4 regions of the Streptomyces sp. NBC_00988 genome follow, and region 1 is predicted to be linked to each of the others. Evidence: riboswitches for the same ligand, from Rfam matches in the RefSeq annotation. Region 1 holds a riboswitch; each other region holds the start of a gene.
What was found. A riboswitch is a leader RNA that binds a small molecule or an ion and turns the genes downstream of it on or off. The one in region 1 is predicted to bind thiamine pyrophosphate.
Positions count from the first base shown of each region.

Region 2: another riboswitch for thiamine pyrophosphate. It lies ahead of thiC (phosphomethylpyrimidine synthase ThiC); the one in region 1 lies ahead of OG496_RS39315 (thiamine ABC transporter substrate binding subunit).
Region 3: another riboswitch for thiamine pyrophosphate. It lies ahead of OG496_RS09980 (purine-cytosine permease family protein); the one in region 1 lies ahead of OG496_RS39315 (thiamine ABC transporter substrate binding subunit).
Region 4: another riboswitch for thiamine pyrophosphate. It lies ahead of thiO (glycine oxidase ThiO); the one in region 1 lies ahead of OG496_RS39315 (thiamine ABC transporter substrate binding subunit).

Region 1 covers NZ_CP108730.1:8,528,435-8,536,070, forward strand. The annotation lists gene tsf (translation elongation factor Ts) at 1-526, shown strand, start outside; gene pyrH (UMP kinase) at 731-1,489, shown strand; gene frr (ribosome recycling factor) at 1,620-2,177, shown strand; gene OG496_RS39305 (phosphatidate cytidylyltransferase) at 2,177-3,367, shown strand; gene rlmN (23S rRNA (adenine(2503)-C(2))-methyltransferase RlmN) at 3,460-4,566, shown strand; TPP riboswitch at 4,608-4,713, shown strand; gene OG496_RS39315 (thiamine ABC transporter substrate binding subunit) at 4,785-5,861, shown strand; gene OG496_RS39320 (ABC transporter permease) at 5,927-7,528, shown strand; gene OG496_RS39325 (ABC transporter ATP-binding protein) at 7,529-7,636, shown strand, end outside.
Region 2 covers NZ_CP108730.1:6,270,681-6,278,316, reverse strand. The annotation lists gene OG496_RS28760 (YibE/F family protein) at 1-1,227, opposite strand, end outside; TPP riboswitch at 1,299-1,488, shown strand; gene thiC (phosphomethylpyrimidine synthase ThiC) at 1,481-3,337, shown strand; gene OG496_RS28750 (hypothetical protein) at 3,479-4,588, shown strand; gene OG496_RS28745 (DUF4234 domain-containing protein) at 4,667-5,353, opposite strand; gene OG496_RS28740 (serine hydrolase domain-containing protein) at 5,505-6,734, opposite strand; gene OG496_RS28735 (hypothetical protein) at 6,938-7,636, shown strand, end outside.
Region 3 covers NZ_CP108730.1:2,176,446-2,181,928, reverse strand. The annotation lists gene OG496_RS09985 (adenosine deaminase) at 1,076-2,143, shown strand; TPP riboswitch at 2,202-2,295, shown strand; gene OG496_RS09980 (purine-cytosine permease family protein) at 2,287-3,684, shown strand; gene OG496_RS09975 (FadR/GntR family transcriptional regulator) at 3,727-4,434, opposite strand; partial or broken gene OG496_RS09970 (aldo/keto reductase) at 4,492-5,082, opposite strand.
Region 4 covers NZ_CP108730.1:3,963,246-3,970,881, reverse strand. The annotation lists gene OG496_RS18010 (thiazole synthase) at 99-893, opposite strand; gene thiS (sulfur carrier protein ThiS) at 897-1,097, opposite strand; gene thiO (glycine oxidase ThiO) at 1,094-2,257, opposite strand; TPP riboswitch at 2,255-2,366, opposite strand; gene OG496_RS17995 (hypothetical protein) at 2,418-2,756, shown strand; gene OG496_RS17990 (NAD(P)/FAD-dependent oxidoreductase) at 2,801-4,030, shown strand; gene OG496_RS17985 (Rv2175c family DNA-binding protein) at 4,095-4,466, shown strand; gene thiE (thiamine phosphate synthase) at 4,585-5,244, shown strand; gene metF (methylenetetrahydrofolate reductase [NAD(P)H]) at 5,355-6,278, shown strand; gene OG496_RS17970 (hypothetical protein) at 6,335-7,339, shown strand; gene OG496_RS17965 (phytoene desaturase family protein) at 7,402-7,636, opposite strand, start outside.

The DNA of each region.
Region 1 (7,636 bases):
GAGTGCCCCGGCCGACATCGAGGCGCTCCTCGCCTCCGAGATCGAGCCCGGCAAGACCGTCCAGGCGTTCGTGGACGAGGCCAACGCGAACCTGGGCGAGAAGATCGTCCTGGACCGCTTCGCCCAGTACGCCGACGGCTACGTCTCCGCGTACATGCACCGCACGATGCCCGACCTGCCCCCGCAGATCGGTGTCCTCGTCGAGCTGGACAAGCCGAACGCCGAGGCCGCCCGCGGCGTCGCCCAGCACATCGCCGCCTTCGCGCCGAAGTACCTGGCCAAGGACGACGTGCCGGCCGAGGTCGTCGAGTCCGAGCGCCGTATCGCCGAGGAGACCACCCGCGCCGAGGGCAAGCCCGAGGCCGCGATCGCCAAGATCGTCGAGGGTCGCGTCAACGGCTTCTTCAAGGACGCGACGCTGCTCGGTCAGCCGTACGCGCTCGACCCCAAGAAGTCCGTCCAGAAGGTTCTGGACGAGGCGGGTGTCACCCTGAAGCGCTTCACGCGCATCAAGGTCGGCATCTGAGTCCGTACCGCGATCGACGCGCGGCGCCCGGCGGAATCCCGCTAGGGTCGTCAGCAGTCGGCCCGGTACGCCGTCGCGCACGCGCGCGTGGCGGACGACAGCAGATCTGACGAGGAGGCCATTGCCGAGCATGGGATGCGACAGACACCCCACCGGCAGTGGCCTTCTTCGTATGTGCGACCACGTTGAAGAGGCGAGAACTCCATGACCACCAAGCCCCAGAAGAGCGACGACGGCAAGGTACGCGGCCGGTTCATGCTGAAGCTGTCCGGAGAGGCCTTCTCCGGAGGCGGCGGCCTGGGCGTGGACCCCGACGTGGTGCACAAGATCGCCCGTGAGATCGCGGCCGTCGTGCGGGACGGCGCGGAGGTCGCCGTCGTCATCGGCGGCGGCAACTTCTTCCGCGGCGCCGAACTCCAGCAGCGCGGTATGGACCGGGCCCGCTCCGACTACATGGGCATGCTCGGCACGGTGATGAACTGCCTCGCCCTCCAGGACTTCCTGGAGAAGGAGGGCATCGACAGCCGCGTCCAGACCGCCATCACCATGGGCCAGGTCGCCGAGCCGTACATCCCGCTGCGCGCCGTGCGCCACCTGGAGAAGGGCCGCGTGGTCATCTTCGGCGCCGGTATGGGCATGCCCTACTTCTCCACCGACACCACCGCCGCCCAGCGCGCTCTGGAGATCAACGCCGAGGCGCTGCTGATGGGCAAGAACGGCGTGGACGGGGTCTACGACTCCGACCCGAAGACGAACTCCGAAGCCGTCAAGTTCGACTCGCTCAGCTACGGCGAGGTCATCACCCAGGACCTCAAGGTCGCGGACATGACCGCCATCACGCTGTGCCGCGACAACAAGCTTCCGATCCTGGTCTTCGAGCTTCTGGCGGAGGGCAATATCGCCCGCGCCGTCAAGGGTGAGAAGATCGGCACGCTTGTGGGTGACCAAGGCAGCCAGGGCTGATGACCCTGACCGGGGGATGGACAATGTCCTGCCGGTCGGGAACCGTGCAGGAAGAAGACGCGACGCAGCCGGCCGCCGACGCCGACACAGCACAGCAGCCGGGCCTACTCAAGACACGCAGGAGCAAGTGGTGATCGAAGAGACCCTCCTTGAAGCCGAGGAGAAGATGGAGAAGGCCGTCGTGGTCGCCAAGGAGGACTTCGCCGCGATCCGCACCGGCCGTGCGCACCCGGCGATGTTCAACAAGATCGTGGCCGACTACTACGGCGCGCTGACGCCGATCAACCAGCTGGCCTCGTTCTCCGTACCGGAGCCGCGGATGGCCGTGGTGACCCCGTTCGACAAGACCGCGATGCGGAACATCGAGCAGGCGATCCGCGACTCGGACCTGGGCGTCAATCCCAGCAACGACGGAAACATCATCCGAGTGACGTTCCCCGAGCTGACCGAGGAGCGCCGCAAGGACTACATCAAGGTGGCCCGGGCCAAGGCCGAGGACTCCAAGGTGTCCATCCGCGCCGTCCGCCGCAAGGCGAAGGACGCCCTGGACAAGCTCGTCAAGGACAAGGAGTCCGGCGAGGACGAGGTCCGTCGTGCGGAGAAGGAGCTCGACGACACCACGGCGAAGTACGTCGCCCAGGTGGACGAACTCCTCAAGCACAAGGAAGCGGAGCTGCTAGAGGTCTGATGAACGACTCTTCCTGGGGGGCGCCGCCACAAGCCGGGTACTGGGGGCCGCCCGACCAGGGGCCTGTCCAGGGGGCTGCCCCGGCGGGTCCCACGTACGATGCGCCTGAGGCGCAGCAGACTCGCCCCATGCCCATCGTGCCCGACGAGCCCGCATACGGCGGACACCAGGATGACGACCGGGGGGCCGCTCGGCTGAGCGGTCCCTTGTTCCGCGACGAGACGCAGCAACCGCCGTACGACGTACGGCAGCCGCAGCCGTACGACCCGCGGACGCAGCCGACCGACCTGCCGCCGGCGCAGCCCTACGGGGCGGTGCCGCAGAATCCGGAGCCCATGCCCGACGTCCCGCCACCGGCACCCGCCCCGCAGAAGAAGAGCGCGGGCCGGGACCTGGGTGCGGCCATAGGGGTCGGCGTCGGGCTCGCCGTGGTGATCGTCGCGTCCCTCTTCGTGGTGAAGGCCGCGTTCGTCGGAGTGATAGCGGTCGCCGTCGTGGTCGGCCTGTGGGAGCTCACCTCGCGGCTGCAGGAGCGCAAGGGCATCAAGGCGCCCCTCGTGCCCCTCGCGGTCGGCGGCGCTGCGATGGTCGTCGCCGGTTACGTCCGGGGTCCTGAGGGCGCCTGGGTCGCCATGGCGCTCACCGCGCTCGCCGTCCTCGTCTGGCGGATGACGGAGCCGCCGGAGGGCTACCTCAAGGACGTCACGGCCGGCGTCTTCGCGGCGTTCTACGTGCCGTTCCTGGCCACGTTCGTCGCCCTGATGCTCACCGCCCACGACGGCGCCTGGCGGGTCCTGACGTTCCTGCTGCTGACCGTGGTCAGCGACACCGGGGCGTACGCCATCGGCTGGCGCTTCGGCACGCACAAGCTCGCGCCGCGCATCAGCCCCGGAAAGACCCGCGAGGGCCTGTTCGGGGCGGTGTCCTTCGCGATGGTGGCGGGCGCGCTGTGCATGCAGTTCCTGATCGACGACGGCAGCTGGTGGCAGGGCCTGATCCTGGGCCTCGCGGTCGCGGCCAGCGCCACGCTGGGCGACCTCGGCGAGTCCATGATCAAGCGGGACCTCGGCATCAAGGACATGGGCACGCTGCTGCCGGGGCACGGCGGCATCATGGACCGGCTCGACTCTCTGCTGCCGACCGCTCCGGTGGTGTGGCTGTTGCTGGTGCTGTTCGTGGGCTCCGGCTGAAACACGGCCTGACCTGCTGTTCTGTACGTGAGGGGCTCGTTGTCCACAGGGCGGCGAGTCCCTCTTCGTATGTCTGCGACACTGGTAGGGCCATGCCTAAGCCCGGAGAACTCACATTCGTCGCCCCCCGCGGAGCCCAGAAGCCGCCGCGGCACCTTGCCGATCTCACGCCCGCCGAGCGCAAGGAAGTCGTCGCCGCGGTCGGGGAGAAGCCGTTTCGCGCCAAGCAGCTCTCGCAGCACTACTTCGCGCGCCTCGCACACGACCCGGCGGAGTGGACCGACATCCCCGCCGGTTCGCGCGCCAAGCTGCAGGAGGCGCTGCTTCCTGAGCTGATGACCGTCGTACGGCATCTGTCGACCGACCAGGAGACCACCCGCAAGACGCTGTGGCGGCTGTTCGACGGGACGCTCGTCGAGTCGGTGCTGATGCGGTACCCGGACCGGGTCACCATGTGCATCAGCTCGCAGGCGGGGTGTGGCATGAACTGCCCGTTCTGCGCGACCGGACAGGCCGGCCTGGACCGCAATCTGTCGACCGGTGAGATCGTGCACCAGATCGTCGACGGGATGCGCGCGCTGCGCGACGGCGAGATTCCCGGCGGTCCCGCGCGGCTCTCCAACATCGTCTTCATGGGCATGGGCGAGCCCCTCGCCAACTACAAGCGGGTCGTCCAGTCGATCCGCGCCCTCACCGACCCCGAGCCGGACGGCCTCGGCCTCTCGCAGCGTGGGATCACCGTCTCGACGGTCGGACTGGTCCCGGCGATCCACCGCTTCTCCGACGAGGGCTTCAAGTGCCGGCTCGCGATCTCGCTGCACGCTCCTGACGACGACCTGCGCGACACCCTGGTCCCCGTGAACACGCGGTGGAAGGTGCGCGAGGTCCTCGACGCCGGCTGGGAGTACGCGGCGAAGTCGGGGCGCCGGCTGTCCATCGAGTACGCGCTGATCCGTGACATCAACGACCAGGCGTGGCGCGGTGACCGGCTCGGCCGGCTCCTCAAGGGCAAGCCCGTGCACGTCAACCTGATCCCGCTGAACCCGACGCCGGGCTCGAAGTGGACCGCCTCCCGCCCCGAGGACGAGAAGGCGTTCGTCGAGGCCATCGCGGCCCATGGGGTGCCGGTCACCGTCCGGGACACCCGGGGCCAGGAGATCGACGGAGCGTGCGGCCAACTCGCCGCCACCGAGCGGTGACCCGGTAACCTGTTCCGCGTAGTACACGCAGGTACATCTTCATATTCCGACAGGGGAGCGCCACAGCGCTGAGAGTGCGGGATTGTCCGCAGACCCTCTGAACCTCGCCCAGGTCATTCTGGGTAGGAAGTTCGGTCACCACTCTTGCTGTTGCGCCCTGCCCACGTCCTGTGGGCGGGGCCGCGTCTCTTCCTGGACACCCCAGGAGGAAAACACCCATGCACCACACCAAGACCTTCATGGCCGCGGCCGTCGGCCTCGGCCTGCTCACCCTCTCCGCGTGCGGCTCGTCCGACAGCGGCAGCGGCGGTGACTCCAAGACCGTCACCCTCGTCAGCCACGACTCGTGGGCCGTCTCGAAGAGCGTCCTCAAGGACTTCGAGAAGCAGTCCGGCTACACCGTCAAGGTCCTCAAGGACGGCGATGCCGGCCAGGCGGTCAACAAGGCGATCCTGACCAAGGACAACCCCCAGGGCGACGTCTTCTTCGGCGTCGACAACACCCTCCTCTCCCGCGCGCTCGACAACGGCCTCTTCCAGTCCTACGACGCGAAGGGCTCCACGCTCGTCAAGCCCGAGTACCGCGTCGACCAGACCAAGCACCGGGTCACGCCCATCGACACCGGCGACATCTGCGTCAACTACGACAAGGCCTACTTCAGCAAGCACAAGCTGACCCCGCCGACCTCGTTCGCGGATCTGGTCAAGCCCGAGTACAAGAACCTCCTCGTCACCGAGAACGCGGCCACCTCCTCGCCCGGCCTCGGCTTCCTGCTCGGCAGCGCCGCGCAGTTCGGGGACGACGGCTGGCAGGGCTACTGGAAGAAGCTCAAGGCCAACGGCGTCAAGGTCGTCGACGGCTGGGAACAGGCCTACGACCAGGAGTTCTCCGGGTCCGCCAGCGGCAAGAAGGCGGGCGGCGACCGGCCCCTCGTCGTCTCGTACGCCTCCTCGCCGCCCGCCGAGGTCATCTACGCCGACCCGAAGCCGACCACCGCGCCCACCGGGGTGTCGTACGGCACCTGCTTCCGGCAGACCGAGTACGCGGGGCTGCTCAGCAACGCCCAGAACACCAAGGGCGGCAAGGCGTTCCTCGACTTCCTGCTGACCAAGGAGTTCCAGCAGGACATGCCGCTCAACATGTTCGTCTACCCGGTGATCCAAGGCGCCCAGGTGCCGCAGGAGTTCGTGAAGTACGGCCGCCAGGCCTCGGACCCCGAGACCATGGCGCCCGCGAAGATCGCCGCCGACCGGGACCAGTGGGTCAAGTCGTGGACCTCGCTCGTACTGAAGTAGCCGAAGCGGCGGCTGAAGCAGCCCCGAGGCGGACCCGTAAGGGGAACGTGACGCGGCTCGGGCTCATGGCCGTGCCCGTCGCGTTCTTCGCGGTGTTCTTCGCCTACCCCGTCGCCGCGATCGTCGCGCGCGGCCTCAAGGTCGACGGCGCCTGGCAGTTGGGCCGTATCTGGGATGTGCTGGCGCAGTCCGACATCCGGCACGTCCTGTGGTTCACCACTTGGCAGGCGCTCGCCTCGACCGCGCTCACGCTGCTGATCGCGCTCCCCGGCGCATACGTCTTCGCGCGCTTCGACTTCCCCGGCCGACACGTCCTGCGGGCCGTCGTGACGGTCCCGTTCGTGCTGCCGACGGTCGTCGTCGGTACGGCGTTCCTCGCGCTCGTCGGCCGGGGCGGGCTCCTCGACGACCTGTGGGGCGTACGGCTGGACACCACCGTGTGGGCCATCCTGCTCGCGCACGTCTTCTTCAACTACGCGGTCGTCGTACGGACGGTGGGCGGCCTCTGGGCCCAGCTCGACCCGCGTCAGGAGGAGGCCGCGCGGATGCTCGGCGCGTCCCGGCTCCGGGCCTGGCGGACGGTGACGCTGCCCGCGCTCGGGCCCGCCGTGGCCGCGGCCGCGCTGATGGTCTTCCTCTTCACCTTCACCTCCTTCGGCGTGGTCCAGATCCTCGGCGGCCCGACCTTCTCGACCCTCGAAGTCGAGATCTACCGCCAGACTTCGGAGGTCTTCGACCTGTCCACGGCGGCCGTGCTGACGATCGTCCAGTTCGTCGCGGTCGGCGCGATCCTCGCCGTCCACGCCTGGACGGTACGACGACGGGAGAGCGCCCTACGGCTGGTGGACCCGTCGGTGACCGCACGGCGCCCGCGCGGGGCCGGCCAGTGGACCCTGCTGGCCGGAGTCGTCGCGTCCATCGCCGTACTGCTTCTGCTGCCGCTCGCCGTGCTGGTCCAACGGTCTCTGGACACAGCGGACTTCGGCTACTACCGCGCGCTGACCCACGACGACGGCGGCACCTTCCTGGTCCCGCCGATCGCCGCGATCGGCAACTCGCTGGAGTACGCCGTCGCCGCCACCGCCATCGCCGTGGTGATCGGCGGTCTCGCCGCCGCGGCCCTCACCCGGCGCGACGCCGGGCGGCTGGTGCGGGGCTTCGACGCGCTGCTGATGCTGCCGCTCGGGGTGTCCGCGGTGACGGTCGGCTTCGGGTTCCTGATCTCGCTCGACAAACCCCCGGTGGATCTGCGGAGTTCATGGATCCTGGTGCCGCTCGCGCAGGCGCTGGTCGGCGTTCCCTTCGTCGTACGGACGATGCTGCCCGTGCTGCGGGCGGTGGACGGGCGGCTGCGGGAAGCGGCGGCCGTGCTCGGGGCGTCGCCGTGGCGGGTGTGGCGCGAGGTCGATCTGCCGCTCGTACGGCGGGCGTTGCTGATCGCCGCCGGGTTCGCGTTCGCGGTGTCGCTGGGCGAGTTCGGGGCGACGGTGTTCATCGCGCGGCCCGACAACCCGACGCTGCCGGTCGCGGTGGCGCGGCTGCTGTCCCGGCCCGGTGATCTCAACTACGGCCAGGCGATGGCCCTTTCGACGATTCTGATGGTGGTGTGCGCCGTGGCCCTGCTGGTGCTTGAGCGGCTGCGCACCGACCGGACGGGGGAGTTCTAGATGCCGCCGAACATGCCGCCGAGCGTGCCGCAGAACAGGCCGCTGCTGAGCCTTGAGGGCGCGACCGTACGGTTCGGCGGGCGCCCGGTGCTGGACGCCGTCGACCTC
Region 2 (7,636 bases), 2.3 Mb from region 1:
GGGCAGGGCGGCGCCCGCGTAGGCGAGGACGAGCGTGTTGACGACCGACGCGATGTGGTCGCGGCCGATGCGGATGCCCGCGCGGTACAGCCCGCGCCAGCCCATCGAGGGGTTGGCCTCGTGGAGTTCCCAGACCGCCGACGTCTGGGTGACCGTCACATCGTCGAGCACGCCGAGCGAACCGATGATGACGCCGGCGAGCAGCAGGCCGCTCATGTCGATCGATGGGTACAGCCCGTGGATCAGGCCCGTGTTGTCGTCCGTGTTCCCGGTCAGCGCGGCCCAGCCGATGAACACCGAGCCCAGGACGCCGATCAGCACCAGAGACATCAGGGTGCCGAGCACCGCCACCGACGTACGCGCCGACAGGCCGTGGCACATGTACAGGGCGATGAGCATGATGGCGCTCGATCCGACCACCGCCACGATCAGCGGGTTCGAGCCGTGCAGGATCGCGGGCAGGATGAAGAAGTTCAGGATCATGAAGCTGATGGCCAGTGCGACCAGCGCCATGACACCGCGCAGCCGGCCCACCACCACGACGACCAGCGCGAAGATCCCGGCGAGCAGTGCCATCGGGAACTTACGGTTCACATCGGTGACGGAGTACTGCAGATCCCTGGGCGCGGAGGGTTCGTACGCGACCACGACCTTCTCGCCCTGATGCAACTGCCGTGACTGGTCGGGCTGCACGATCTCCGTGAACGTACGGCCCTTGTCCTTGCCGGTGGAGACCGTGACCGTGGCCTTCTTGCAGGTGCCGGCCGCCTCCTGCGCCGCGGAGGAGCCCTCGGCGGTGGAGGTGTCCCCGGTCGAGCCCCCGCCCGAGGCGTTCACCGACGCGCAGCTCACGCTGACGACCTTGGTGACCGTCGCCTGCTGTGTCTGCCGGTCGAAGCCGACCCCGGTGCGCTTGTGCGACGGGGCGCCGCCGGGCCAGAGCACCACCATGCCGACCACGACCGCCACCGTGAACGGGATCAGGATCGCCGCGATGACCTTCCGCAGATGCCGGGAGACGGGGGCGGCGGGGCCGTGGCTGTGCGAGTGACCGTGCCCACCGCCTGCCCCGGAACTGTGCCCGCCGTCTCCACCCGGTCCGTGTCCGCCGTCCCCGCCCGATCCGTGGTCGTGCCCGGAACCAGAACCGTGGTCGTCGCCAGATCCCTGGTCGTGGCCATGCGGCGGCCCGGTCGGCGGGTACGGGGGCTGCTGTGTCGTGGTCACCGCCCGATCATCGCAAGAACGCCGGAGGCCCACTGTTCACCGCGCCACTTATGACGCTAGCGTGGAGGCACCTTTGCACACGCGGGAGCTCGGAGCACCGGGCTGAGAGGGCGCTGACCTTCGTCTCTGCGATGTTTCACGGGAAACGTCACCTGAATCGAGTGATGTTTCACATGAAACATCGGCTGACGGAAGCCGCTGCGTCGACCGCCGAACCTGTTACCGGGTAATGCCGGCGTAGGGAGTAGGTCTCATGACCAACAAAGACGTACGCACGTCTGCCGTCAGCCAGGACGAACAGCCCATTCCGGGCGAAGAGTTCGCGCGGGCCGAGCAGTCCACGGAGGCTGGAAAGCCGACGGAGGCCGAGCGGTCCATCGGCTGGCACAAGGGGTACGTCGCGGGCTCGCGCCCCGATCTGCGGGTGCCGGTCCGTCAGGTGCACCTCACCAACGGGCAGTCCGTGACGCTGTACGACACCTCCGGCCCGTACACCGATCCGCTCGTCGACACCGACGTCCGCAGGGGGCTGGCGCCGCTGCGGGAGAACTGGATCATCGCGCGCGGCGACACCGAGGAGTACGCGGGCCGTCCCGTCCGCCCCGAGGACGACGGCATCAAGCACACCTCACCGCGCGGTGGACTCCGCAACCTCGACGCGGTGTTCCCCGGCCGGCCGCGTCAGCCGCGCCGAGGCCGTGACGGTACGCCGGTCACGCAGCTCGCCTACGCGCGACGTGGCGAGATCACGCCCGAGATGGAGTTCGTGGCCGTACGGGAGAAGGTTTCGCCCGAGGTGGTCCGGGAGGAGATCGCGGCCGGGCGGGCGGTGCTGCCGGCCAACGTGAACCATCCGGAGATCGAGCCGATGATCATCGGCAAGCGGTTCCTGGTGAAGGTCAACGCCAACATCGGTAATTCCGCGGTCACTTCCTCCATCGAGGAGGAGGTCGAGAAGATGACCTGGGCGACCCATTGGGGCGCCGACACGGTCATGGACCTGTCCACCGGCCGCAACATCCACACCACCCGTGAGTGGGTGCTGCGCAACTCCCCCGTCCCCATCGGCACGGTGCCGCTCTACCAGGCGCTCGAAAAGGTCGACGGCCGCGCCGAGGAGCTGACCTGGGAGATCTACAAGGACACGGTCGTAGAACAGGCCGAACAGGGCGTGGACTACATGACCGTCCACGCGGGCGTGCGGCTGCCGTTCGTACCGCTGACGGCGAACCGCAAGACGGGCATCGTCTCGCGCGGCGGCTCGATCATGGCGGCCTGGTGCCTGGCCCACCACAAGGAATCGTTCCTCTACGAGAACTTCGAGGAGCTGTGCGAGATCCTCGCCGCCTACGACGTCACGTACTCGCTGGGCGACGGTCTGAGGCCGGGGTCGATCGCGGACGCCAACGACGAGGCCCAATTCGCGGAGTTGCGGACGCTCGGGGAACTCAACACGATCGCGAAGCGTTTCAACGTACAGACCATGATCGAGGGCCCGGGACATGTCCCGATGCACAAGATCAAGGAGAACATCGACCTTCAGCAGGAGATCTGTGATGAAGCTCCGTTCTATACGCTCGGCCCGCTGACGACGGACGTCGCGCCGGCGTACGACCACATCACCTCCGGCATCGGTGCTGCGATGATCGCCTGGTGGGGCACGGCCATGCTCTGCTATGTCACGCCCAAGGAGCACTTGGGCCTGCCCAATCGTGACGACGTCAAGACCGGCGTCATCACCTACAAGATCGCCGCCCACGCAGCCGACCTCGCCAAGGGGCACCCCGGTGCGCAGGAATGGGACGACGCGCTGTCCGACGCCCGCTTCGAGTTCCGCTGGGAGGACCAGTTCAACCTGGCCCTCGACCCGGACACGGCACGGGAGTTCCACGACGAGACGCTTCCGGCGGAGCCGGCCAAGACGGCGCACTTCTGCTCGATGTGCGGGCCGAAGTTCTGCTCGATGAAGATCAGTCAAAGCATCACTGCGCAGTTCGGCGGTACGGCTGCCGCTGGGGCGACGGCTGACGAGGTCGCTGAGGGGATGCTCCAGAAGTCGAAGGAGTTCGCGGCGAGCGGGAACCGCGTGTATCTGCCGCTGGCGGACTGAACCTGTCCATGAACTGGCGCCTCCATCGAGGCTCCCGGTCGTCGATGCCGGGGGCCTCTTGGACGGGATGGCTCTGCTGGGCGTCGTAACAGAAGAGAGAAGATCGCGCAGGGTGCGATCAAGGTCTCTACTCTGCCTGGCATGGGTGGGATCGATCTGGCCAACGGGGTCGTCGGCGCTGTGCTCGGGATGCTGGTTGCCGTGCTGTTCCAGGACCCGATTCAGAACAGCTGGTACAGACTGCGCACTCGCTCAAGGAGCGCGGTACGCAACCTGCGACGCCAGGAGGAGTCCAGTCCCGCGTGGAGAACCTTCTCCCTCGGTCCTCTTCATACCTCCGCACTGATCGTCGAAGGGGACGGGGAGTCACCCATACCGGCGCAGGCTGTCTACATCCAGGTGCTGGACCAGGGAATCGAATTGCCTTCCGATATGGCTGACTGGTGGGCCGAGATCGAGGAAGAAAGCGAGCGTTTGAGGGCAGAGGGCCAGACACTGTTGTGGAACGGACCTCGATACGCGGTCGAGACGCTCGATGTCTCCCGGACTGCTCTTGAGGAACAGCCGGTAGTCCATCTGCGATTGCGCCCGACGGACTACTACACCTTTCTCGCGGCGCAACAACTGGACCGTCGACTGCCCGACGGGACCACCCCTCGTTCGCGCTATCTCGATCCCGGCGACCCTTTGCGAGCTCCCGCGTTTCTGCAGTGCAGTTTCGCCGTGAATATCGCGGTGGTGACAGCCGACGACATGCTGGTCGTCAGCCAGCGCAGTAACCGCGTCCGAATGGCACCCGGCGTCTGGAACTCGTCCGTCAACGAGGGCATGTCACGGCACATCGACTCCTCCGGCAGGAGCGCCCCCGACCTCTATGCGGTCGCCCGGCGCGGCATGCGGGAGGAACTGTCCATAGAACCGCATGAGTACGCACTCGACCTGCTTGCCTTTGCGCTGGACGTCGAGAAGCGTCATTGGAGCGCTCACTTTTACGCCAGACTCAAGGATTTGACCTGCGAGGGTCTGCAAGCCCGCATGAGCAGAGGAGTGGCAGATCGATGGGAACACCAGACCATCGATTTCGTGCCTTTCCGTCCCGCAGCAGTGATCAAGTACATGCTGCGTGCCGATCGCATTCATCGGTGGGCCCCTCTCGCGCCGGCACTCTTTCATCTCGCGCTGGTGCATGCCTACAGTCGCGCGCCAGTCGAAAGAGCAGAAGCGCAGATCGTCCGACGTATGGCGGACTGAGTAGAGGCGAGCGCCGTTCCGGAAGTTCGGCTGTTTCGTCTGTCGGCGCCTCGGCGCACGGACTGCCCTCGGGCGGGGCTACTGAGGTAGTGCCGGACCAATGTTCCGCAGCGCGTTGAGGATGGTGTCCTCGGTGGAGTGCACTTCGGGGTAGAGCTTCTCCGGGTCGGTGTGGAGCTGGTAGTCCCACACAATGCCGTAGATCCCGAGCGTGACGAACGAGAGCAGGAAGTGCATGCCGAAGCTGCGATTCAAGGCCGGGACGGGTTCGAAGGTCACGGGGTACCGGATGATGCCCAGCTTCGTCCACGTGACGCTGAGCTTGTCGTAGAAGTCCTGCTCGGTGAGCTGGATCTGCCACCAGAAGCGCATGAGCCGATAGGTCGCGATGCAGCCGTAGATCCCGAGCGTGATGAAGGACAGGAAGAGCGACAGCCCTGCCTTGATCGGTTTGTGATCGTCCTCGAAGCGTTCTTTGACGAAGCGCCGCAGGTCGTTCAGGTCGTCATGGGCGGCATCGTATTGACCATGTTCCTCGGCGTACTGCTTCGAGGCATCGATGACCGCGTTGTAGTAGTGCATGCGGCGGTTTCTGAACAGGTCTGCGCGGTTGAGCCGACGATAGAACATCACGATCACGTAGATGCCCAGCGTGACCCATGAGAGGAGGAAGAAGTAGATGCCCCACCCGACGAACCTCTGGTCCGTCGTACGCCGCTCGTGCACGTAGCGGTCTACTTGCTGTACTGCTTGGAGCTGTTCCATACGGGCCCCCAGTTGATGAGCCCCGGAAGCGCCGGGCGCGCCCCACGTTCCTCCCAGGGTAGGCCCGCAACTTCGTGATGGCCCTCCCAGGACATCCGCCTTGAGCGCGGCGATACCAAGGCCGAGGACGAAGAGGGCATGGCTCGGAAGTTCAGCTCTCGGCGGGCTTCTCGCACAAGGTGTGGTCGACGAGGGTGCCTGTCGCGCGGTTGAGGGCGGTCAGGTCTGGGGGTGCGGTGGTGGTCGTGATGGAGATCGTCACCGCGCGCCTGCCGTCCGCGCTCACCGCGGGGCGGGTGTTGACGCCCGCGCCGTCGCCCTCGTGGGTGTAGTAGAAACCGCCGCAGGAGAGCGGGATCTTGCGGAGGCCGAGGCCGTAGGTGCCCTCGGGCATCTCGGCCACGTCCTCCGGGTCGTCGGTGCGCTGGACGGTCTGCCGCATCTCGCGCCACTGCGCGGCGGGGAGCAACCGGCCGTCGGCCAGGGCACGGAAGAAGGTGTTCAGGTCGGCGGTGGCGCTGACCACACCGGAGTCCGCGGTGTGCTGGTAGCTGTGTTCGGTGACGTCGAGGCGCTTGCCGTCGGCGGTCGTCAGGTACGCGTTCACGTGCGGGTCGGGCAGGAAGGGGTTGAGTCCGGGGACGGAGGTGTTCCGCAGTCCGAGCTTCGCGATGATCCGGTGCGCGACCAGGTCCTGCCAGCTCGCACCGCCGGCCTTCTCGGCGATCATCCCGGCCAGCAGGTAGTTGGTGTTGGAGTATGCCCAGCGAGTGGGCCCGCCCGGCCGGGGTACGAACACCGGCCGGTGCTTCATCGCCACCGCGACCAGGTCGGCCGTGGGGGTGGTGTCGTAGCGGTTCTCGTCGAAGTGGTTGATCAGCGCGTCCTGGATCTCCGGGTCGTCGATGTAGTCGTACAGGCCGCTGGTCTGGCGGAGCAGGTCGCGGACGGTGATGCGGCTGCCGTCGTTGCCGTTGCCCGAGACGACCGACGGAAGCCAGTGCTCGACTGTGTCGTCGAGCGACAGGCGCTTCTCCGCGACGAGTTGGAGGACGACGGTCGCCACGAAGGTCTTCGTCGTGCTGGCCACGCGGAAGTGCGCGTTCCAGGGGATCGGGGCCGTGGAGCCGGCCGTGCGGGTGCCGATGCGGGCCATGAGGGGGGCGCCGTTCGGTCCGTCGACCCTGGCCAGTACGTTCACGTCGCCGCCGCCGGCCTTTCGTACGGCTGCGAGGTCCTGGCGGAGCGTGTGCTCGGTGTAGGACGACGGCTTCGGCGCGGTGTGCCTGGTGGTGGCGGTCGCGGCCAGGGGTGAGCCCAGGGCGAGGAGCGCTGCTGCCAGCACGGTTGCGCCGGTCTTCTTCGACGACGGCATCTGCATGGTCGTATCCCCCGGTGTTCTGGTTCTTGGTCGGTGACGATCACCAGCCAACCGGACCTGTCGGCGTGAGGGGATGGGACTGTCCTCCGGATCCAGGGTGCACCTGGCCCCCGTACGGCCTACGGGTTCGCCCCCGGCCGTAGATTTGTCTGTGGAGTTGAGTTGCTCCGGGGGTGTGTTGTCGTGGGGTGGGGGACTGGGGGATGGGGACCGTGATTCTTCTTCAGGTGACGGACGAGGCGCAGTCGCTGGCGTGGGACGGCGATGATCTGGTCGATGTCGTGGGTGGTCGGCGGTGGGGGCCTGATGGGGTGGAGCGCCGGGTTTCGGTCGATCATGGGTATTCCTTCGACCGGAGCGTCAGCTCTCCGTCCGGCCGCTTCACCGTGGTCTACGACGAGCGGGGCACCGAGGCACTGCTGCTGGAGGGCGACCGGCCGGTCCGTGAGCTGGAGCGCAATGACGACTACGCCGAGGACTTCGACTATCCGGTCGCCCTCGGGGTGCTGCGGGACGGCCGTGAGGTACTGGTGCACTGCCCGGACCAGTACGACCTCCTTGAGATCGAGGACGCGGAATCCGGAGAACGGCTCACGGTCGGCGACCGTACGCAGAACGACGTCCTCCACTCGCGGCTGGCGGTGTCTCCGGGTGGGACCCATCTGTTGTCGGCGGGCTGGGTGTGGCATCCGTACGGGATCGTCGAAGTATTCGACCTGGAACGGGCGTTGACGGATCCCACTGTGCTCGACGGCCGTGGCGTGCCGTCCTTCTACCCGGGCAACAGTTCCGAGGTGATCGCGGGCTGCTGGCTCGACGGTGACCGTGTGGCGGTGGCGACCGGGGAGGAGTTCGTCGACGAGGAGGAGACCGCGGCGAGCGCAGGCCTGGGCAAACGGCAG
Region 3 (5,483 bases), 6.4 Mb from region 1:
AAAGCACACCGACGGGATAGTGGGCGGGTCGCTTCCCCGAGCATTTCTTCAACATTGTGGCGAGTTGCTCATCCGTCGCGTCGCCCGGGTGCTCGAGGGTGGGGGGAGCCGACAGGGCCGCGTCATCCACGTCCGAGTTTCCTTTCAAGACAACGCTGGATTGGTACATACCTTTCGGTATGTCATCCGCCCGGGAGTGTACGAAGTGATACCCGCTGACAGTCCCAGAACGTGAGGCATCCGTACGGGCGGCTCTTTTGAAGCGCCCTGATGAATGCGGGAACCTGCGAACCGCCGAGCGGTGCAGGAGTGAATGTGGCCGGACACTGACGGTCACACCATATACACAGGCTGCCGATGCGCCGCAAGCGATTCACTCACCTTGCACATTCCGTGACTCCGCAGGGTAAATGACGGTGCATCAGAATTGTCGTGGATGGCTCGGTTCCGTATGTGTATGAAGTGAGCTGCTTGAAATATCAGGTATCGGTAACTGCATGCTCGGTCGGCAAGTGCTGGACATTCGACGTGAGGTGTCGAATCTCGCGAATGAAGATGAGTCCTGCTCAGCTTCCTGCTTGCGAATGCTGTGCGGATCTGGAGGGGCGTGGAGTGTTCCCTCTGCCCGCCTTGCCCTGAAACCGGCTGCCACCCGCATCCGGGGAATGCACCCGGAGGAACTCCGACGTGTTCCGAGTAGGCCGCGCCCGCAGAGCCCCGGGCCAGCCCGTCGAGTGGCGCGAGTGATCACGCCCTTCGCGTCGGCGGACTCTTAGACGGGCGCGGCCCGGGAAGCGCCGCGGGGGAGTGGCAGCAGGGGCCTTCTCGGCGGCTGTACGCATCGTGGCTTGCACGGAAGCCAGTCCAGTGATTGACAGCGTCGCCGCCATCGCCGACCCCAGTCTCGTCGACTGCGTGGAGATCCGCCGTCGTGGAACGGCGAGGGAGCCGACGCGAGGCATAACGGTTGTGGAACGCCGTGCCCCTTATGGCCGGGAGGACCTGCCCGCCATAAGGGTCGTCTGCGACCTGGACTCCTTCTTCGACCTGGTGACCGCAGTGCTGAGTGAGCCCCGTGTCCGAGCTCCGTCTACCCGCGCCGTCGGCCGAACTCCACCTCCTTCTGGAGGGCGCTCTTGAACCGGAGACGGTCTTTGAGCTGTCCCGGCGCAACGCTACACGCCTGCCGTACACCGACTTCACGGACCTGGCCGGCCGCCACTGGTTCACCGGCCTGCAGTTCTTCCTCGACCTGTACTACGCGAACATGACCGCCGCCCTCCATTCCCGGCGGGACGTCGTGGAGATGACCTGGCGCTACCTCGTCCGCGCTCACGCGGCCGGGTGCCGGCATGTCGAGGTCTTCGTCGATGCGCACGAACACGGCACGCGGGATCCCGGCGGCGACCGTCCTGCGGGGCGGACGACGCGCCGCGCCGCCGACGAACCCGATGTCAGCGGCTGTGCGATCGTCTGCGCGATGCGCGACCGGCCCGCCGCCGAATCGCTGCGGATGCTAGACGCCGGCTTGGCCCCCGACATCCCGATTCTCGATCTCGGATCGGACTCGGCCGAGGTGGGGCACCCATCGGCGGATTTCACCGAGGGCTCCGACGTTGGCGTCCGGGCGGGTCTGCGGCGCGTCTGCCACGCGGGCGAGGAGGGGCCGCCCGACTACATTCGCCAGGCTCCGGACATACTCGGCGCCGAACGCGTCGACCGAGCGGTGCGGTGCCTGGAGGACCCGGACCTCGTCGCCCGGCTCGGTTCCGAGCGGGTCCCGCTGACCGTGTACTCGCCGTCCGACGTCCGGCTCCGCGTTGTCGAGGGCATGTCGGAGCATTCGCTGTGGCGGATGCTCCGACAGAGGTGTCGTGATCCGCGTCAACTCCGACGACCCCGCGTACTTCGGCGGCTGCGTCGACCACAGCTTCCGTGCTGCTGTCCAGCCTCTGGCGTTGCGCCTGGTCGAACTGCGCACTCCATCCGTAAACTCCATCGAGGCGTCGTTCGCCTGACCGGCCCGCCAGCGGCACCGGCTCGACCGGTTTGCGGGCTGAACGGATGCAGGTGCGGAGGGCGCGGCAGCTCTGCGGGCTCCGCGCGAACATCCGGCGCCCACCGTGTGGGAGCGCTCCCATGAGAGAGAATGACATGGGCATGCCATATCGCCAACCGGGCTCCGGGTTAGTCTTCTCGTCTTACCGGACACGGGGTGCCCCGCCGAGGGCTGAGATCACACCCGTCGAACCTGAACCAGTTCGTACTGGCGGAGGGATGTCTTCCATGCCGTTGACGCATGCTTCGGGCGAGTCACCCGCACCTTCCCGGCAGACGCCGTTCGGCGGCCGGATGCCCGGCGGCCCCGGTGACCTCCGGGCCGAGGCACACGGCATCGAGCCGGTTCCCGAGGCCAACCGCTACGGCGGCGCCGGGCGCCTGTTTACCGTGTGGTTCGCTCCGAACCTCACCATGACGGGTGTGTTCACCGGCACCATCGGGGTGGCGCTCGGTCTGGACATGCGCACGGCCCTTGCTGCCGTCGTGCTCGGGACCTTGATCGGCGCGATACCGACCGCCTGCCTGAGCACGTGGGGCGGGCTGACCGGCGCGGGCCAACTGCCTCTGGCCCGGCTCGCCTTCGGGTGGGCCGTCGTGCTGCCCGGTGTGCTCCAGTGGCTCTCGTCCATCGCCTGGGACGCGCTGATCGGCTTGTTCGGCGCGGACGCGCTCGCCCGCCTGTGCGGGTGGCCGTTCTGGCTCGGCGCACTGGTCGTCATGGCCGCACAGGGAGCTCTCGGTGTACTGGGGTACGAGGTGATCCACCGGCTCCAGATCGTGATGACCTTCGTGCTCGTCGCCGCCTTCGCGCTGATAGCCTGGCATCTGCTCGACGGCGCCCACGCCGTGGCGGGCACCGCGTACGGCGCCGACCGGGCCGGGGCGTTCGTGCTGACCAGCACCATCGCGCTGAGTCTGACCGTGTCCTGGGCCCCGTACGCCAGTGACTTCAGCCGGTACTTGCCGCGCTCCACCTCTCGCGCCCGCATGTTCTGGTGCACCCTGCTGGGTCTCGTGCTCTCGCTCGGGTCCGTCCAGGCGCTCGGGCTGTGGGGTGCGTCCCGGCTCACCGACCAGACCGTCGCAGGAGTGCGGGATCTGCTCGGCAGCGGGGTCGTCGGCGCGTTGGGGCTGTTCGCGGTGGTGGTGGCCGCGCTGTGCAGCAACGCCATGAACGACTACAGCGGTTCACTCGCGCTGCAGACCGTGGGCGTGCGTGTCGCCCGCCCGGCTGCCGCGGCCCTTGCCGCGCTGCTCGGCCTCCCGCTGGTGCTGTGGATGCACGCGGCCGACACCACCGCCCGCTTCCAGAACGTGCTGCTTTTCGTCGGCTACTGGATCCCCGGCTTCGTGGCGATCGTCGTCGTCGACTGGGCCGTCCGGGCGCGGGAGCGGCAGGGCGCGCCGATCGACCTCGCCACCGAACAACGCCGGTACCCGACAGGATGGCCCTCGTTGACGGCGTTCGTCGTCGCCTTCGGCGCCGCGGTCCCGTTCATGGACACCGGGCTGTACGTGGGTCCGGTCGCGCGGGCACTGCACGGCGCCGACCTGTCGTACTACGTGGCCTTCGTCGTCGCCCTCGCCGTCTACGTTCCGTTGCGGCTCCGGCGCCGTTCCTGATCGGCCGAACCCTCCACCGGCCGCCGCACATGCTCTTCGCGGTCAGCGATCGAACTCGCCGTTCGTCGAGTCGAGGTGTTCACGCAACCACCGTTCCGTGTTGCTGACGTGGACCAGTGCGGCGGCCTGGCTGAGGGCGGCGTCCCGGCCGGCGAGCGCCGAGAAGATGGCCTCGTGTTCCGCGAGCGTCCGCCCCGAGGCCTGTGCGTCGACCAGACCGCGCCAGATGCGGGCCCGCAGGGTGCGCCCCGAGATGCCCTCAAGGATGGTGAGGAGTGTCTCGTTGCCGGTGGCGGCGACCACGGCGCGGTGGAAGGCCGCGTCGTGGAGGTTCAGCCGCTCGACGTCGTCACGTGCCTCCCGCATGGCGTCCAGATGCCGCTTCACCTCGGCCAGACCGTCCTCGGAGATGCGGGTGGCGGCGAGCGCTGTCGCGACGGGTTCGAACAGCCGCCGCACCTCCATCAGGTCGATGAGGGCGCCGGCATCCCCCTGCAACAGTTCCACCGCGCCACCGAGGCCCTCCAGGAGCAGGCTCGGCTGGAGGCTGGTCACGTAGGTGCCGTCCCCGCGCCTGACCTCCAGCACCCTTGCCACGGCCAGCGCCTTCACCGCCTCGCGCGCCAGGTTGCGGGACAGGCCCAGTTGGGCGGCCAGATCCGGTTCAGGAGGAAGCTTCGCGCCTGGCGGCAAGGCGCCGGATCTGATGAGTTCGCGGATCTGTTCAATGGCTTTGTCCGTCAGTGACAAAGGGGACTCCTCCCGTGGGTGCGCTCGGCGTTCGGATCCGCTCCTCCGGAGCCCGCGTCAGGAGAGGCGGGCGGGACGTCCCGACCGCATCAAGCCACAGGCCTTTGGATCCTCCCAGAGTTCACCGGGCACGCGGCTTCGGTGCAGTTCGGTGCTCTGGGCCACCTGGCGCGCGTTCCGCGTCCCGAGTGTGACATTGACGACGCTGGGGTGGGTGAAGGGGAAGGCGATCGCCATGACGGGCAACGTCGTGCCGTGCTGTGCGCAGACCCTCCGCGATCACCCTGGCACGTCTGACGAGCCGCGGGGGAGCGCTCCGGTAGTCGTACTTCATGCCCTCCACCGGCCGGTCCCGGGAGAGCAGGCCCGAGTTGAGGACACCGACCGCCACGACACCCCTGCCCAGTTCCTGCGCGGTGAGCCGGACGTCGTCCAGGGCCGACTGGTCGAGGAGGGTGTAGCGGCCGGCCGGAATCGCCACGTCCGCGGGCGTCACGCGCAGGAACCGGGCGAGCACGGCCGACTGGTCCATGCCCGTTCCGATGGCGCCGACGAGTCCTTGGCCGCGCGGCTCGGCGAGACGGGCATGGCCTCCTGCGCGGCCTGGCGCCAGTGGTCGTCGGGGTCGTGCACGTAGACGATGTCGAGCGCACCAGATTCAGACATGGGACGTATGTATAAGTGGCCTGGTGGTGACCTGTCCAGATGCGTGCGCCAAGTCGCGGGAAGATTCAGCTGGATAGGTACTGTGTATCCTCGCTCGGCTCGGCCGCCGGAGGAATACATCCCATTAAGAGCGCTCTTGCGTGAGGGCCCTGGTCCTATGCGCCCGGAGTCCGTGCGCAGTGCGGGTGTCGTCCGTGGACGACGCGGATCACCCACAGACATTCCATGTCTGCGGACGAATTAATTTCGTGTATCGGATATTCATGAATAAATCGCCTGGCAGGTATGCGCTTTCATCCCTGCACAGCCGTTGACATGGACGGGTTACATGCTCGACCTTCGTGCGTAACGTCCGGCGACCGAGCCCCGTCAGTTCCGCACTA
Region 4 (7,636 bases), 4.6 Mb from region 1:
AGGCGGTACTGCAGCCGACCTGTGACGGATACCTCATGGTGGGGCGGGTGCCTGGGGCCGGGCTGTGCGGCTCGGCGGGTGGTGCGCGGGCCGGGGATTCAGAAGGCGGGGCGTTCCGGGTCCAGGCAGGCCACGCCGGTTGTCGGGGAGGACGCTTCGGCGAAGTGCCTACGGGGGATACGCCCCGCCCGGAACGCCAGCCGCCCCGCCTCCACCGCGCTCCGCATCGCCGACGCCATCAGCACCGGCTCCTGTGCCCGCGTCACGGCTGAGGCAAGCATCACACCAGCACACCCCAGCTCCATCGCGAACGCCGCGTCGGACGCCGTACCCGCCCCCGCGTCCAGAATCACCGGCACACGCGCGTGCTCGGTGATCAGCTGGAAGTTGTGCGGGTTGCGGATCCCGAGCCCGGAACCGATGGGCGACCCGAGCGGCATGACCGCCGCACACCCGACGTCCTCCAGCTTCCGCGCCAGCACGGGATCGTCGTTCGTGTACGGCAGCACCGTGAAGCCGTCGTCGACCAGGGTCTCGGCGGCGTCGAGGAGTTCGATCGGGTCGGGCAGCAGGGTGCGCTCGTCCGCGATCACCTCAAGTTTGATCAGCGCGGTCCCCAGGGCCTCCCGCGCCAGCCGGGCCGTCAGCACGGCCTCGCCCGCCGTGAAGCAGCCTGCGGTGTTCGGCAGCACCCGGATGCCGAGCCGTTCCAGGACGGACAGCACCGAGCCGTGCACGGAGGCGTTGACGCGCCGCATCGCGACCGTCGTGAGTTCCGTGCCGGAAGCCACCAGCGCGCGCTCCAGGACGTCGAGGCTGGGCGCACCTCCGGTGCCCATGATCAGCCGGGACGTGAAGGACGTGCCACCGAGGACGAAGGGGTCGTCGGCCATGGGTCAGCCTCCTTGGACGGCGGTGAGGACCTCGACGCGGTCTCCCTCGGAGAGGGAGGTCGATTGCCACTCCGCGCGCGGGACGACGGTTTCGTTGAGGGCGGCGGCCACACCCGAGGGAGCCGGGGTGAGGGACCGTACGAGCACGTCGAGGGGCGTGCCGGGAGCGATCTCCCGGTGCTCGCCGTTGACGGAGATGTTCATGTGGGCTGCTCCACGAGGCGCGTGCGGGCGAACCGCTTCGGGGTGAACGGGCGTGCCTCGTCCGGGAGTTCACCGGTACTGAGCGCGTGCGCCAGGGCGTCGCCGGTGACCGGCGTGAGGAGCACGCCGTTGCGGTAGTGCCCGGTGGCCAGCAGCAGTCCCGGCAGGGCGGTCGGGCCGAGCAGTGGCGCGTTGTCGGGGGACCCGGGGCGCAGTCCGGCCCGGGTCTCGGTGAGCGGCAGTTCGGTGATCCCGGGGACCAACTCGTGGGCGTCGCGCAGCAGTTCGTAGACACCGCCCGCGGTCACGGTGGTGTCCCAGCCCAGTTCCTCGCTGGTCGCGCCGACGACCAGCTCGCCGTTCTCGCGCGGCACCAGGTACACCTGGCTGCCGCGCACCACGGCCCGCACGGTCCGGCTCAGGAACGGCGCGTACCGCTCCGGCACGGTCAGCCGCAGCACCTGCCCCTTCACGGGCCGTACGGGCGGCAGGACGTCGTCCGGGACCCCCTTCAGCCGCCCGCTGAGGCTGCCGCCCGCGAGCACCACTTGGTCTGCGGTGAGCGCGGTGTTTTCGCGCGTGACGACCCCCGTGGCGCGGTCCCGCCCGACCGTGAGCCGCTCGACCCACGTCCGGTGGAAGACGACCCCGGCGCGCTCGCAGGCGGCCACCAGCGCGCCCGCCAGCCGCCGCGGGTCGACCTGGTGGTCGCCGTCGACCCTGAGCCCTCCGCGCACGCCCGGCGCGAGCATCGGCTCCAGGCGCCGGCACTCGCGCCCGGACAGCCACTCGGAGTCGAGCCCCGACTGGTGCTGCAGGGCGTGCAGTTCGCGTAGATGGGCGCGGTCGTCGGCGTCCAGGGCGACGGCCAGCGTGCCGCAGCGGCGGTAGCCGAGGTCGAGGCCGGTGAGGTCGGTCAGTTCGGCCGCGAAGTCCGGGTAGCGGTGCGCCGAGGCGAGGTTGAGGGCGAGCAGGGTCTGTTCGCCGTAGTGGAGTTCGGTGACGGCGGCCAGCATCCCGGCGGCCACCTGGGCGGCCCCGCCACCCGGCTCGGGGTCCACCACGGCCGTGGCGAAGCCGCGTTGGGCCGCGCGCCAGGCCGTGACCAGGCCGATGATCCCGCCCCCGACGACGAGGACGTCTGAGTTGTGTGCAGGCATGGGCGTCCAGCCCCTCCCTTCGCCGGCATGACCCGGATCAGGTTCGTACGGTCGGAGGCCGCCAGCCTCCCTCTCAGCCCGGTACGTCCGGACTCCCGCGAGTGCTTTACCTTGGCCACCCTAGCCCGTGCTTTGTGCGCCAGTAAGGGAGCCTTCGTCCATGGCCCGCTCGCTCGACGGTCTCGTCCTCGCCCCCGTCGCGGACCAGGCCCCAGGTCAGGTCGGCACCCGCACCCGGTTCGCGTACCACGAGCAGGACGGTGAGATCTGGGCCGAGTACGCGGGCGGCGACGTCGTACGGGGGCGTCTCGTCGGCACGCGCGCGGGGGACCGGTTGGACTTCCGGTACGTGCAGTTGAAGACGGACGGGACGACGTCCTCCGGGCACTGCGTGTCCGAAGTGGTCGAGTTGCCCGACGGCCGCATTCGCCTCGACGAGACCTGGGAGTGGGAGTCCCAGGCGGGAAACGGGACCAGCACTGTGGAACAGGTCACCTGACGCGCCCGCTGACTGACAAATTGTCAGGTGTCTATGGTGATCGAGTGAGCGAGCAGACGCGGGACCAGGGCACGGTGACAGGGCGGCGTGTGGTCGTCGTCGGCGCGGGCATGGCCGGGGTGCAGACCGCGGTCGCGCTACGGGAGCAGGGCTTCACCGGCACCGTCACCCTGATCGGCGCGGAACCCCATCAGCCGTACGACCGGCCCCCGCTGTCCAAGGCCGTCCTGCTCGGCAAGGCCGAGGGCTCCGCCTTCGACGTCGACTTCGAGGCGCTCGGCATCGAGGTGCAGCTGGGGCGCGAGGTGGTGGGCGTGCGCCCCGCCGACCACGAACTGGACACCGCCGAGGGCCCGGTGCCCTACGACGTCCTCGTCCTCGCCACCGGTGCCGAACCGATCCGGCTGCCGGGCGCCGACGGCATCCCGGGCGTGCATCTGCTGCGCACCCTGGACGACGCCGAGCGGCTGCGCCCGGTGCTCGCCCGGCAGCACGACATCGTGGTCGTCGGCGCGGGCTGGATCGGCGCCGAGTTCGCCACGGCCGCGCGCGAGGCGGGCTGCGCGGTGACCGTCGTAGAAGCCGCCGACCGGCCGCTCGCGGGCGCGCTGCCCGCCGAGGTGGCCGCGCCGATGGCCGCCTGGTACGCCGCCGCCGGAGCCTCGCTGCGGACGCACGCACGCGTGGCGCACGTCGAACCCGGCGAGGTGGTCCTCGACGACGGCTCACGGCTGCCCGCGGGCGCCGTCGTGGTCGGCATCGGCGCCCGCCCCGCCACCGCCTGGCTGACGGGCTCCGGCATCGAACTGGGCGCGCACCGCGAGGTCCTGGCCGACGCCGGGCTGCGCACCTCGGTACCGGACGTGTACGCGGTCGGCGACTGCGCCTCCTTCCCTTCGGGACGGTACGGCGAGCGACTTCTCGTCCACCACTGGGACAACGCCCTCCAGGGGCCGCGCACGGTCGCCGCGAACATCGTCGGGGAGAGCCCGGCGGTGTACGACCCGGTGCCGTACTTCTGGTCGGAGCAGTTCGGCCGGTTCGTCCAGTACGCCGGCCATCACGCGTCCGCCGACACCACCCTGTGGCGCGGCGACCCGGCCACCCCGGCGTGGAGCGTCTGCTGGCTGCGCGGGGACCGTCTGGTGGCCCTCCTGGCGGTCGGCCGCCCCCGTGACCTGGCCCAGGGCCGCCGTCTGATCGAGTCGGCCACGCCCATGGATCACACGCTGCTGGCCGATGCTTCTCTGCCGATGAAGGCGGCTATCGCCTAGTTCGTCCCCCCGGGTCGGACCGGCCCGACTTCCGACTGTCAGTCCGGGATGGCACGCTGTTTACGTGACCGAGATTGACGCAAAGACCGAAGCTCTCGTCCCCGCCTGGCTCACGCTGCCCGACATCGCAGAGATGCTCGATATCGAGGTGACACGCGTGCGGCAGCTGGTCAAGGACGGCCAAGTCATCGCCGTACGCCGTGGTGAGAACCGCGCGCTGCACGTCCCCGCCGCCTTCATCGACGGGGCCGAGCAGAAGGTCGTCAAGGGCCTTACGGGGACCCTGACGCTCCTGCGGGACGACGGCTTCTCCGACGAAGAGATGCTCGAATGGCTCTTCACCCCCGACCCCAGCCTGCCCGGCACCCCCGCGCAGGCGCTGAGCGAGAATCGCGGCACGGAGGTGAAGCGCCGCGCCCAGGCGCTCGCCGTCTGACCCGCACGCCCGAGAGGTGTACGGGCCGCGGCGACGTGAGGGCCTGCCTGAGCAGGCCCTGCCCGCGGCCCGTGCGCGACACCACCACACGACAAGCAGGACAACGGGGGACACACGCATGCCCGACACCGCCGCAGCCGCCGCCCGCGCGGAACTCGCCGACGCCCGGGTCTACCTCTGCACGGACGCCCGCCGACGCCAGGGCGACCTCGCGGAGTTCCTGGACGCGGTCCTGGCCGGCGGGGTCGACATCGTGCAGCTGCGCGACAAGGGCATGGAGGCCGCCGAGGAACTGGAGCACCTCCAGGTCTTCGCCGACGCCTGCGCCCGGCACGGCAGACTCCTCGCGGTCAACGACCGCGCGGACGTCGCCCACGCCGCTGGCGCCGACGTACTGCATCTGGGCCAGGGCGACCTCCCGGTCCCCGCGGGCCGCGCGATCCTCGGCGAGGACATCCTGATCGGCCGCTCCACGCACGCCGAGTCCGAAGCGGCCGCGGCCGCCGTCCAGGAGGGCGTGGACTACTTCTGCACCGGCCCGTGCTGGCCCACCCCCACCAAGCCCGGCCGCCACGCCCCCGGCCTCGACCTGGTCCGGTACACGGCCGCCCTGGGCACCGACCGCCCCTGGTTCGCCATCGGCGGCATCGACCTCGGCAACCTGGACGAGGTCCTCGAAGCGGGCGCCCGCCGCGTCGTCGTCGTACGGGCCGTCACGGAGGCCGATGATCCGGGCGCGGCGGCGATGGAATTCGCGAAGCGGCTGCGGCAGGCCTGACCGGCGCCCAGAGGGCGTGCTGTTGTCCGATGGGTGGACAACAGGGCGACAAACCCGGCAAATTCCCTGTTCCGGTTGGGTGACCGCCGCCCCCTGACTAACCTGCGGGTATGGCCTTCGGAACCGCATCGACCAGGACTGATCGCGCACGCACCGTGCGGGACATGCTCGCGACCGGCAAAGCGACGTACTCGTTCGAGTTCTCCGCGCCGAAGACCCCCAAGGGCGAGCGGAACCTGTGGAGCGCGTTGCGGCGGGTCGAGGCGGTCGCCCCCGACTTCGTCTCGGTGACCTACGGCGCCGGCGGCTCGACGCGCGCGGGCACCGTCAGGGAGACCGAGCAGATCGTCGCCGACACCACGCTCACCCCGGTCGCCCACCTCACCGCGGTCAACCACTCCGTCGCCGAACTGCGCAACATCATCGGCCAGTACGCCGACGCCGGGATCCGCAACATCCTCGCCGTGCGCGGCGACCCGCCCGGCGACCCCATGGCCGACTGGGTGGCGCACCCGCAGGGGCTGACGTACGCGGCCGAACTGGTGCGGCTCATCAAGGAGTCGGGCGATTTCTGCGTCGGCGTCGCCGCCTTCCCGGAGATGCACCCGCGCTCCCCGGACTGGGACACGGACGTCGCGCACTTCGTCGACAAGTGCCGGGCGGGCGCCGACTACGCGATCACCCAGATGTTCTTCGAACCCGAGTCGTATCTGCGGCTGCGCGACCGTGTCGGGGCCGCGGGCTGCGCGACCCCGGTCATCCCCGAGGTCATGCCGGTGACCAGCGTGCGGATGCTGGAGCGGTTGCCGCAGCTCAGCAACGCCGACATCCCGGCCGCTCTGAAAGAGCGAATCCTCACAGCCAAAGACGATCCGGCCGCTGTACGCTCGATCGGAATCGAGTTCGCCACCGAGTTCTGCGCCCGGCTGCTGGCCGAGGGAGTCCCCGGACTGCACTTCATCACGCTCAACAGCTCCACGGCGTCACTTGAAATCTACGAGAACTTGGGCCTGCACCACCCACCGCGGGCCTAGACCGGTCGCTCCGGAATAGGACACACTGCGTAGCGGCCACTGGGAGAGGGGCGTACATGGGCTGGACGGTCCTCTACATCGCGTTCGGCGTCGTCGCACTGTGGTTGCTCGGTGAGGTGCTGCTGCAGTACAAGGCACGCCTGCGCTGGCGGCTGCTCGCTTTCGTCGGCTTCCTGGGCGTCGTCCTCGGAGTGCTGATTCCCTCCGTCGTCGTGATCGGCCTGGGCGCCGTGGCGTTCGCCGTCGGCCAGACCTACGTCACGCTGTCGTTCCGCCGCGGCTTCGAAGCCGGCTGGGCGGTCTCCGGCCGACCGGGCGCGGGCGGCACCAAGCGCCGCCGCGGCGAGCCCGACGAGCAGGACCCGAACCTGGACGCCTCCGGCCCCGAAGGGGCGGCGGACGGCTTCCAGGAGTACGGCCAGAACAAGGCCTTCGGCCAGGACGACGACTACGACCGCGACGACGTGTTCACCCCGAACCGCCCCGTCGCCCCCACGGCCGCCGAGACCACCTCGGTCTACGAGCCGCAGCCCCTCCCGGACGACACCGGCTCGTACGGCGTGTACAGCGCCGCCGCGTACGCCAACGCCACGGACCCCAACTACGAGGGCGCGGACCAGGCGTACGCCGCGGCGGCCGCGGGCCAGACCCAGGACCAGGCCTACGCGGCGGCCGACCAGAACTACGGCTACGACAACAACAACTACACGGGCTACGACCAGCAGCAGTACGGCTACGACACGACCGGCCAGCAGCAGTACGCGGCCTACTCCGACCCGTACATCGGCACCCAGACCTACGGCGGCACCGGTTACGACACGGGCTACGACGGTCAGCAGCAGTATCCCCAACAGGGCTACACGCAGGACCAGTACGGCAACGGCGGCTACGGCGGCGAGACCCCGGCCGGCGGGGTGTGGGTCCCGCAGCAGCGCAACGACGAGACCTACGGCGGCGAGATGCCGCCGGAGCAGCAGTACCCCTACCAGGGCGACGGCCAGCAACAGCCGCAGCAGCAGCCGCAGTCGGGCCCCGGCTACGACGAGCAGTACCGTTTCTGAAGCTACTGAGACCCGACTACTGAGGCCCGACTACTCGGACCCGCCCACCAGGCAGGCCCCGTCTACTGGGACCCTCTGAACTGCGGCCCCTCCACGATCAGTCCGGCGACCAGCGCCCCCGACATACCGGCGTGCGCAAGCCCGCCGCCGGGGTGGGACCAGCCGCCGACCCGGTAGAGCCCGGGCACGCGCGTGGTGTTCGCCGGGTGCAGGAAACGGCCCTGCCCGGCGGCGAGCGAGGGCGCGGGCACGGCGCCGAAGCGGGCGCCCGTCTCACCCTCCGTGTGCTGCGGGGTA